One region of the Paenibacillus rhizoryzae genome, then DNA from elsewhere that is predicted to be linked to it. Evidence: riboswitches for the same ligand, from Rfam matches in the RefSeq annotation. Region 1 holds a riboswitch; each other region holds the start of a gene.

Region 1 (3,280 bases):
GAACGGAGACAGCGGCGAACAAGCGGACGGTCTGCTCCGTCGTGACTGGCGTATTCATCAGTTTATATCAACCTCTCTAGTGCATGGTGCTAGCGATCTTCAATGATATAGCCTTGCCCTAATTCGATCTCCATAAACCCAGCCATGCGCCGATTTTGATAGGGAAGCGGCTCGTTGCTTCCCACGAGAATGTAATTCCTTCGATCGGATGCACTTTCAGCTGGCAAGGCAAAAGCTTGCACAGAGCGATACACTTCCTGCAGCGTCGTATAGATGGCGTTTATATGAGCATCATTTTCGCGTTTACCCATCAGATTGATGAGGATCGCGCCGTTCTCGTCCAGCTTGGCGGCAGCGAGCTCGAAGAAGCCCTGCGAAGTTAAATGCCGAGGTGTGCCCTTATCGGAGAAGGCATCAAGCACGATGAAATCAAGCGCATACGCATCCTCGTCAGCAAGAAACTCGCGGCCATCGCCAACCACCACATTATCGTCACTATAGCCAAAATACTCCTTGCTTAACGCTACCACATGCTCGTCCAGCTCTGCAACTTTAAAGCGCTTCCCCGGGCAATTCCGCGCAATCGTCCCGATGCCATGTCCGATAACGAACACACGCTGGAAGGAAGGATTACTACTGTTCATGAGGTGAATCATTGCCTGCGGGTATTCAAACAAGATACGTTCCGGCTGGTCCAAATCCATAGCGCCTTGCATGGCGCTGTTCGAGAACTGAAGGATGCGGAATCGCCCGCGCTCCTCTCCATACTCACTCGTATCGTAAACGGTTATTTCCTGCTGTCCGCTGCTTTCCCGGTGCAAAATCTGCACAATGAACCAATCTCCTTCGCCTTAGCCGGCCAGCCTTCTCCGCTATGATTACCAGCGTACCGCATCCCCGAGGAACATTCAATTGTTAATGCTTCACCATAGAAAATGCGAAAAATTGGAGCATTCTGACGGAAATCTATTGAAATTGAGTGTCTCCATTGAAAGACATCGCTTTCATAAACGGATAACGTCCGAATAGGAGAATATGGTCACATAATCAGATTTTACAATCTCGTGTAACAGGAATAAGATTTGATTCAACAACATCAAATCTTGCTTTAAACGCTGAGTCCTCGCAAGAGGAACGGGGGAACCAATTAGGAGCCGACGCATGCCAGAGCGGCTCCTTGGGGTGAATCCATAACAGGTGTTATTTGTTAAGGTAGGGTACTCTCAAGCCCGAATCCGACAGCTAACCTCGTAAGCGTATGAGAGAGAACCCCCTTCAATCGAGCTTGCAACAGCTTGTTTCTTTACGCTGTTTAAGAGGCCCGGGAGCAGAGTTTCTCTGCTCCCGGGCCTCTTTGCGTTTTCTATCATCTGCCGACAAACAATCAGGAGAGTGAGTAGTATGAAAGATTGCAAGATTAAAGCGATTGAGCTGTTTCAATTTGACGGTGAGCTCACCGATGAAAGGCTGCCCGGACATAGTGAAGACTGTATTTGCGGTTTGCTTGCGATTACCACGAATGACGGCGGAAGTGGGTTCATTGAATTCCAGCTGCACGGCTGTAACCTGAAGGGGGACATCGTGCAGTGGACGGCCATCTACCAGCGAATCAAGGGTCTGACACTAGAAGAAAGTTTGGATTATATCCATCAGAAGGAAGAATCGTGGGGAACGGAACGCGCACATTTAATGGAATCCGCATTAACAAGCTTGGCTGAGCAGCTCGATTATACAGCTAAAGGTATCACGGGCCGAAGCTGCGCATTATGGAATCGCGCGTATTTATTCGACCATTCGCAGGCCTATGTCTCATTCTAAACATCGATAACGGCGATTTTTATACTTTTTTTACACCTGGCAGCAGGTTTCTTTACCCCCTTTTTACAGCAACCCGTATTAAGATTTCACTATACCAACGAGGGGAAATGATGAGTATCCAAACAAACTTCAGGCACCCATTAATTCAAGCATAGTTTCAATCCAACAGGGGAAAATATTCTCAATTCATTACTGCAGTAACAGGGAGGTAGTAAAGAGACATGATGAATGATTTTACAATGGTCGTATTGTTTGTTGCTGCATTTGCTATATTTTGGGGATTTCTTAAGTTTTGTGAGAAAGCCTAGGGAGGTAACGCTATGATTATCGTCGGTATTATTGCAGCTGTTCTAATCTTGTACCTTGGCTTTGTATTAGTAAAACCCGAAAAATTCTAAATGGTAAGGGCGGAGGATTCATAACATGAGTATGGGGTTCATACAAGTTGCCATAACGCTTATCATCTTAATGTTGTTGGTTAAGCCGGTAGGCAGTTATTTAGTAAAAGTCTTTCAACGAGAAAAAACGGGGCTCGATCGTGTGTTCGGTCCTTTCGAACGCATGCTGTATCGCTTGATGGGCGTACGCGAAGATGAAGCAATGGGATGGAAAAAGTATATAGCAGCCGTCCTGCTTAGCAACTTCGTCATGATGATTCTTCTGTATCTTGTCCTGCGGTTTCAAAGCTTCCTGCCGCTCAATCCGGACGGGATCGGCAATATGCCGGCAGCGCAGGCATTTAATACAGCCGTATCGTTTATTACGAATACAAACTGGCAGTCGTACTCAGGTGAGAATGGACTTTCTTACTTGTCTCAATTGCTTGCCATCACGTTTCCAATGTTCACGTCGGCGGCAACCGGCTTTGCTATAGCGATTGCGTTCATACGTGGACTCATCGGCCGTCAAGATAATCTCGGTAACTTCTACGTGGATATGGTTCGCGGAATTACGCGAGTATTCTTGCCGCTCAGCTTCTTGGTCGCTTTGTTCTTCGTATTCCAAGGCATTCCGCAAACGTTCCAGGGTGCTATAGATGCGACCACGCTTGAAGGGGCTCAGCAGACGATAACCAGAGGTCTTGTAGCGACACTTGAATCCATTAAACACGTGGGTACAAACGGCGGTGGATGGTTCGGTACGAACTCTGCGCATCCGTTCGAGAATCCAACACCGCTCACAAACATGGTTGAAATTATATGCATGATGCTGCTTCCTACCGCGCTCGTGTATGCTTTCGGTCTGATGATTAAGAACAAGAAGCAGGGCTGGGCTGTATTTGGAGCTATGGGACTCATCTTCTTGGTTATGCTTACAGTCGTTTTTGTATCGGAATACAGAGGCGTTCCCGCTCTTGATGCGGCAGGCCTTCACGGAAATATGGAGGGCAAGGAAGTAAGGTTTGGCGAATCGCAGTCCGCATTGTTTACAGCGGTGACAACGGCAGCTACTACGGGGTCTG
Region 2 (3,280 bases), on a different contig from region 1:
GCTTGCTGCATGTCGGCTTCGAGGCCGGCGTCATCGGGGGGCTCGCGGACTGGTTTGCCGTGACGGCGCTGTTTCGCCATCCGCTGCGAATTCCGATTCCGCATACGGCGCTGCTGCCTCGCAATCGCCAGAAGATGTCGGACGGCATCGTACGCGTTCTAGAAGATCGGCTGCTTGCTAAGGATAGCATGATCGAGAAGCTGCGTCAGATCGAGCTGGCAAAGCAGCTGCTGCCGGCCCTTCGGCAGGCGGCTCATTCAGCCGTACACAGCGAGCGTCTGCCTCACCTCCTGGAGGGAGCGCTGCGTACGATAGAGCTGGAGAAGCTGGTCCCTATTGTCTCGGGGGAAATTCGCTCCGCGGTGGAGCGTATTGATCTGGAAGCGGCGCTTCGCGGCTTCCTGCGTAACGCGGTAGAGAATGGCGTAGATGAGCGTCTGCTCGATTTGCTGCTGGAGCGCGCGGAAGAGTGGGCGAGCACGGAGGGGATGCGCCGCGAGCTGGGCAATGCGGCGATGACGCTTGTGAAAGGGCTGAATTTAGGCGGCCTGATGCAGTTTGCGGTCAACGCGTTCATCGGCTATTTGGATGAGGATAAGCTGGGCACGATGCTGCAATCCTTTATTTTGACGAAGATCCATGAGCTCAAGGTTCAGGGCACCGATCGTCGCGCTGTTATTATGAAGCATCTGCATCAAGGACTCGAGATGTTGATTACCCGTTTGGCCGAAACAGGGCAGCTGAATGCGCTGCGCGATGAGCTTCTCGCTTCATTTGATCTGGACGGCGAGATGACGCGCATGTTCGAATCTTTGCGCGAGAAGGGAATCACATTCCTCCGCTCGGAGGATTTTGCAGCTAAGGTATGGCCGATGCTGGAGGGGCTTCTTGATCGCCTGGAAGCCAACCATGGACTGGTTCAGGATGCCGAGCAATGGCTGAAAGGGCAGGTTGCCGGACTCATTGAGCGGAATCACACGAAGATCGGCTCGTTTGTGAAGGAGAACCTCGATCGCCTCGACAATGATCAACTGGTGGAATTAATAGAAGATAAAGTTGGGCAGGACCTGCAATGGATTCGGGTCAATGGTGCCGTTTGCGGTTTCCTGATCGGTCTATTATTGCGGTTAATTGAGATGGGCTTCGGTTATAACTAAGGAGAAGAAGCCGGCAGTCCGTTCTATTTCGCCTTATTTGCGAGAAACGGCAAATTAGTGAGGTAGAGTGAGACTGCTTGCGATCGACTCCATTGTAAGCGTTATATTCGCGCCAGTTGGCTGGAAATGAGAACGAAACCGTTTGCGGCGTTCCTTTACAAAAGACATGCGCAGGCGTAACATACGATTCATGCTTAATCTTCTGCTATAGCGCTGAATTTCTGTTTAGAAATCGGGGGAACCACTCAACTGGGGTGAATCTTGAAGAACGGACCGCTCGGTCCATGCTTTAAGTAGGGCGACTCTCACGCCCGAATCCGTCAGCTAACCTCGAAAGCGTATACGAGAGGCAACGATTGTTCGTGCATATAGACACTTTGATGATAACTTGTGCCTAGAAGCCGCGAGAGGCGTTCCTCTGTGTTAAAGAGGCAATTCCTGCAGGCTTCTTTTTTGTGCTGTTTATTAGAATAAAGGTGGACACAAAGAAGAATAAGTTTGCGAAGATTATGTAAGTTTAAAGGTGTAGAAAGGAAGGCGAAGTTGTCATGGCTGGTTACCGCCGCAAAACCCCTGAAGAAATGCTCTTATCCATCTCCAAAATTCATCGCGGCCGTCTTAAAATTTATGTTGGTGCCGTGAGCGGCTCAGGCAAAACCTATCATATGCTGCGTGAAGGCCAAGCGCTTAAGCAGCAAGGCATTGAGGTTGTCATCTGCGCAGTATCGACGATGCGCCGGCCTGAAACGGTGGAGCAGCTTGCTGATTTGGAGCGGATCCCGAGCATTCATTGGTACAAGGGGGACGTGGAGAAGAAAGATCTTAATTTGGATGCGATTCTGGAACGGAATCCGGAGGTGCTGCTCGTTGACGGGCTGGCGCACGAGAACCGGCCGGAAGCGAAATTCCCGACGCGTCTGGAGGACATCCAATTTCTTCTGAGTCACGGTATCAGTATCATCACAACCGTGAATGTATACGAACTCGAAGGGGTAACCGAGCTTGCGCAGAAGCTGACAGGCATCTCGGCGGAATGTACAGTATCCGCGGATCTGCTGGAATTGGCGGATGAGGTAAGGCTTATCGATGCATCGCCGGAAACGATTCTGTCACGCCTAAATGAAGGGCGTTTAAACAATATTAAAGATCCCGGGCTGCTCAAGCGCGGGAACCTTGGCAAGCTCAGAGAGATTGCCCTGCGGCTGATGGCCGAGGGCGTGAATGAGTCGCTGGAGAAATACCGCGAGGAGCAGGGCTTCATCGGTCCGTCCGGCGCGACGGAACGCATCCTGGTAGCGGCGCAGTATCACTGGAATGGTTCCATCTATATACGGCGCGGCCAGCAAATCGCGAAGCGTCTTAGCGGCGACCTGGAGGTTGTCGTCTTCGTGGATTCGAGCCAGGAGCCTACGAAGGAACGGGATGACTTCAAGCGCTCCATTCTGAAGCTGACCGAGAAGGTGTACGCGGGCTTCCGAGAAATTACGGTGAGCAATCGAAGACAAATTCCGCGCGCGCTCATTAAATACGCGATGCTGATCAATGCAACCCGCATCGTCATGGGGCATTCCAAGCAGACGCGTGCACAGGAGATCGCACAAGGCTCTATCGCGGGCAGCGTGCTGAAACAAATGCGCAACATCGACGTTTTCTTCATGGCGGACAGAGCCGATCATGAGGGCGAGCGAGTGCTCCCAACGAAACGGGCGACGCCGAAGCTGACAGCCGAACCATACCGGAGGCTCAGCGCGCAAGAGGTAGAGAAGAAGATCGAGCGGATTCGCCGCGGGAAATTCAAGGTCTATGTCGGCGCAGCGCCGGGAGTGGGTAAGTCCTATATGATGCTTCGCGAGGGCAATGATTTGCTGCGCAAAGATATCGACGTTGTAGTTGGACTCATGGAGACGCATGACCGTGCGGAAACGCAGGATCAGGCCGGACGGCTTGAGGTTGTGCCTCGTAAGTCCATTGAATGTGACGGCAAGGTTTACTCGGAGATGGATGTGGATGCCATTATCGCACGCAACCCGGAGGTTGTGCTGATTGACGAGCTGGCTTATACCAACGCGCCGAGCTGCCGTAACAAACGGCGGTACGAGGATGTACAGGAGATTTTGGATGCC
Region 3 (3,280 bases), on a different contig from region 1:
GTTCTACGGAAGCATCGGTCTCGTGCATCTCCGCTAAAGCGCGATCCCAGTATGCATCGAAGTCAGCAGGTTTTGGATTGATTCCTGAATACGTTTTCAATTCATGTAACGGCATATCAATGGCTGGCATGTTCTATCCCCTTTTCAACTTATTCCCTTACATGTTACGTGTTCGGGACTAACCATGTAAAGAGGGATCTTTCATGCATGATCAAAGGATGGCAGGGCAAAATGAGAGCGACAGGTTACTGTACGGTAATAGAAGTACATTTTCGCTTGGAGCGGAGGGACGAAGAACATGTTCGGGATGCCTGTAACAAAGCGGGTGTTAGTGCTGCTGCTTGCCTGGACCGCATTAGTAGGCTCCTCGTCGCTCGCTGACGATGCCAACTCCTCTTCTGCCGATTTATCTCGCGTCAGCGGCGTCAGTGACCCCTTGCCTGCAGCTGAACATGAAGGACACGGGATCACTGCCGGTACCAAACACGCAGAGCCTTCTTTCAACAGCGAGCAGAGACGCAGGAAGAAGCGCAGCAGCGCCATGTCATGGGTAAAGCTTCAGCAGCAATTTCCCGGTTCTTTCGTTGTCTGGGGACCGCGAGGATCACGCCGTGTAGCACTGACTTTCGATGACGTGCCTGATCCGCGTTACACGCCACAGGTACTGGAAATTCTTGCCCGTTATAAAGTAAGAGCCACCTTCTTTGTCGTCGGCAACCGCGCGGCGAAACACCCGGCTCTTGTACGGCGCATGCGTAAAGAAGGCCATATTATAGGCAATCATTCGTATGATCATGCGGTGTTCTCGCGCATTTCCCGTTATGCCTTCGAGCAGCAAATTTGGCAAACCGATGGGATCCTGCGTCCCCTTGCCGGATACAGTCCCAAATTCATACGGCCGCCCTACGGCGAGATTACTCCGCAGCAGGTCGACTGGCTGCGCCGCAGAGGCTACATTGTCGTCAATTGGGATGTGGATTCCGTCGACTGGAAAAGTCTCGACAGCAACAGCATCCTTATCAATATCAAACGAACCCTGCAGCCCGGATCGATTATATTGCAGCATGCCGGCGGCGGGGAAGGCCAGGATTTATCGGGCACAATCGCTGCACTCCCAAGGCTCATCCGGCTGCTGCACAGCAAAGGGTACCAGATCGTAACGCTGCCTGAGCTGCTGAATAAACCTGAAGCTCGCGGTGCCCGGTCTAGATAATAACAAAACGGCAGCCCCACCGGGCTGCCGTTTTGTTTCACTATATGCTATTCAAGAATGAATACTTTCACGTATTGAAAGCCAAATGTGCTGGCTTGCTGTTGCGATTGCGGTACGAAAATATCAATACGATCGCCTTTGATGGCACTGCCAGCATCTGCCGCAATAGCCATCATGCCGCCGGCCGGAAGTCCGCCATGGTCATAGCCTGTAACATAGACCTTGCTGCCAAGCGGGATAACGTTCGGGTCAACTGCAATTGTTCCAAGCTTAAGCGGGTTACCGAAGTAGTCTACCGCGCCCCATGAGCCGTTCTCCGATGCAGCTGCTGTATACGCGCTTGCTTTCGCTTGTACAACTTCCGAATAGTTATAATTGCTGTTGCCGATCGTGATGATTTCATCTTCTCTATCCAGAGAAGTCATTTTCATCGATTTGCCTACCGCTGCTTTAGACGCTGCTTTCACAGCTTTCGGAGCGGCTTTCGCTTTCGGCGCAGCCTTAGCTTTCGGAGCTGCTTTCGCCTTAGGTGCAGCTTTCGCTTTCGCTGCCTTCTCAATCGGTGCTGCCTTCGCAGAAGTCGTCTTCACAACTTGCGAAGTCGGAATAACGATGCTAAGCCCTGCATAGATGTTGTTGGGATCAATCATCGGATTAGCTTTCAGCATTTGCTGCAAGGAAATACCGAATTGCTTGGAAAGCTCCCAGAACGTGTCGCCGTCTTTCGCACTGTACGTCGATGCTGCGCTTGCTGAGTGTGTGAGAACAGCAAAGCTGAGCGCTGCGATTACAACGCTTTTCTTCCATACTTGTTTCATCAAGTTGTATTGCCTCCTTTTGATTTACGGCTATCATCCACGGAACTGCATGTGCGGATTTATTCCGTCATCGCGATGAAGGACACACAGCTTAACAGCGTGTCATAATCTTCCTTATCGCATGCGGCCTGCGAGGTTAGTTGTCGGATTCGGATTGAGGAGTTCAACCCTACGCTTCGTGAAATAAGCGATTCACCCCAGCGCCAGATGCGCGTTCAGCACTGCATTCCAATCCAGCGGAATGTCAGGCCGGAGGGCAGTGATGCCACTCCCTAAAAGATCCCCCGTACGTTACGTTTCGGCTCGCGTAATAGAATACCATATCCGGCAAGGCGAATCCTACCGGTAAATACAGGAACAGCTTTCAAAATTACCACTTTCTAGACATTTCGCGGAAGAAAGATGCTCACCGTAGTCCCCTTCTGAGGAATGCTTGTAATGTCCATCCGTCCATGATGGCCTTCGATGATCCGATAACAGATCATGAGTCCCAGACCCGTTCCGCTGTCTTTCGTAGTAAAGAACGGCCCGCCTAGTTTAGGCAGCTGATCCTGCGGAATGCCGATCCCCTGGTCGATGATTTCGACGATCAGCTCGCATTGCTGATGCAGCTTCATATCGATCGTAATCACACCGCCGCTTGGCATGGCCTCGATCGCATTCTTGAGCACATTGACGAACACCTGCTTCAGCTGATTCTCGTCGCAGAGCAGCTCCGCTGAAGTGGCGTCCGCACGCGAGACGATCTGTACATCGCGCAGAATCGCCTGTGTTTCAAGCAGCGTCAGCACGCTTTGAATGATTTTGACCAAGTCGTGCTTTCGGAACTGGTTCGCCTGCGGCTTGGCAAGCGCCATGAATTCCTGCACGATGGAGTTGATCCGGTCCAGTTCAACCAGCATAATATCGAAGTATTCATGATACTGGTCGATCTTCGTCTTCAGAAACTTCGAGAAGCCGATCAGCGACGTTAGCGGATTGCGAATTTCGTGTGCGATACCCGCGGCCATTTGACCGGCCACCGACAGCTTCTCCGACTGAATCAGCGCTTCCTCTTCCTTCTTCCGTTCACGCATATCGCGGAACACGCTTTGCACGACAGTGCCCTTATCCAAGTAATTGCGAATACGCGTGCTGGACACCTCGACGTCGATAATCTCGCCGCCCTCCGCAATCAGCTGGCATTCCAAGAACTCGTTGGGCTCATCCGTTTCCATAATCGCCTTCACACGCGCTGCGGACCGCTCCC

Evidence for each region. Region 1 has a riboswitch for cyclic di-AMP ahead of AC6ESO_RS29975 (hypothetical protein). Riboswitches for the same ligand answer to the same signal wherever they lie in the genome.
Region 2: another riboswitch for cyclic di-AMP. It lies ahead of AC6ESO_RS17300 (histidine kinase); the one in region 1 lies ahead of AC6ESO_RS29975 (hypothetical protein).
Region 3: another riboswitch for cyclic di-AMP. It lies ahead of AC6ESO_RS06620 (3D domain-containing protein); the one in region 1 lies ahead of AC6ESO_RS29975 (hypothetical protein).

The regions. Positions count from the first base shown of each region.
Region 1 is NZ_JCAALT010000020.1:31,824-35,103, reverse strand. It holds gene thpR (RNA 2',3'-cyclic phosphodiesterase) at 1-58, opposite strand, end outside; gene AC6ESO_RS29980 (spermidine synthase) at 90-830, opposite strand; cyclic di-AMP (ydaO/yuaA leader) riboswitch at 1,104-1,272, shown strand; gene AC6ESO_RS29975 (hypothetical protein) at 1,402-1,818, shown strand; gene AC6ESO_RS29970 (potassium-transporting ATPase subunit F) at 2,139-2,216, shown strand; gene kdpA (potassium-transporting ATPase subunit KdpA) at 2,248-3,280, shown strand, end outside.
Region 2 is NZ_JCAALT010000005.1:411,871-415,150, reverse strand. It holds gene AC6ESO_RS17305 (DUF445 domain-containing protein) at 1-1,157, shown strand, start outside; cyclic di-AMP (ydaO/yuaA leader) riboswitch at 1,359-1,511, shown strand; gene AC6ESO_RS17300 (histidine kinase) at 1,706-3,280, shown strand, end outside.
Region 3 is NZ_JCAALT010000002.1:281,993-285,272, forward strand. It holds gene AC6ESO_RS06610 (alpha/beta fold hydrolase) at 1-130, opposite strand, end outside; gene AC6ESO_RS06615 (polysaccharide deacetylase family protein) at 299-1,213, shown strand; gene AC6ESO_RS06620 (3D domain-containing protein) at 1,261-2,031, opposite strand; cyclic di-AMP (ydaO/yuaA leader) riboswitch at 2,141-2,345, opposite strand; gene AC6ESO_RS06625 (ATP-binding protein) at 2,412-3,280, opposite strand, start outside.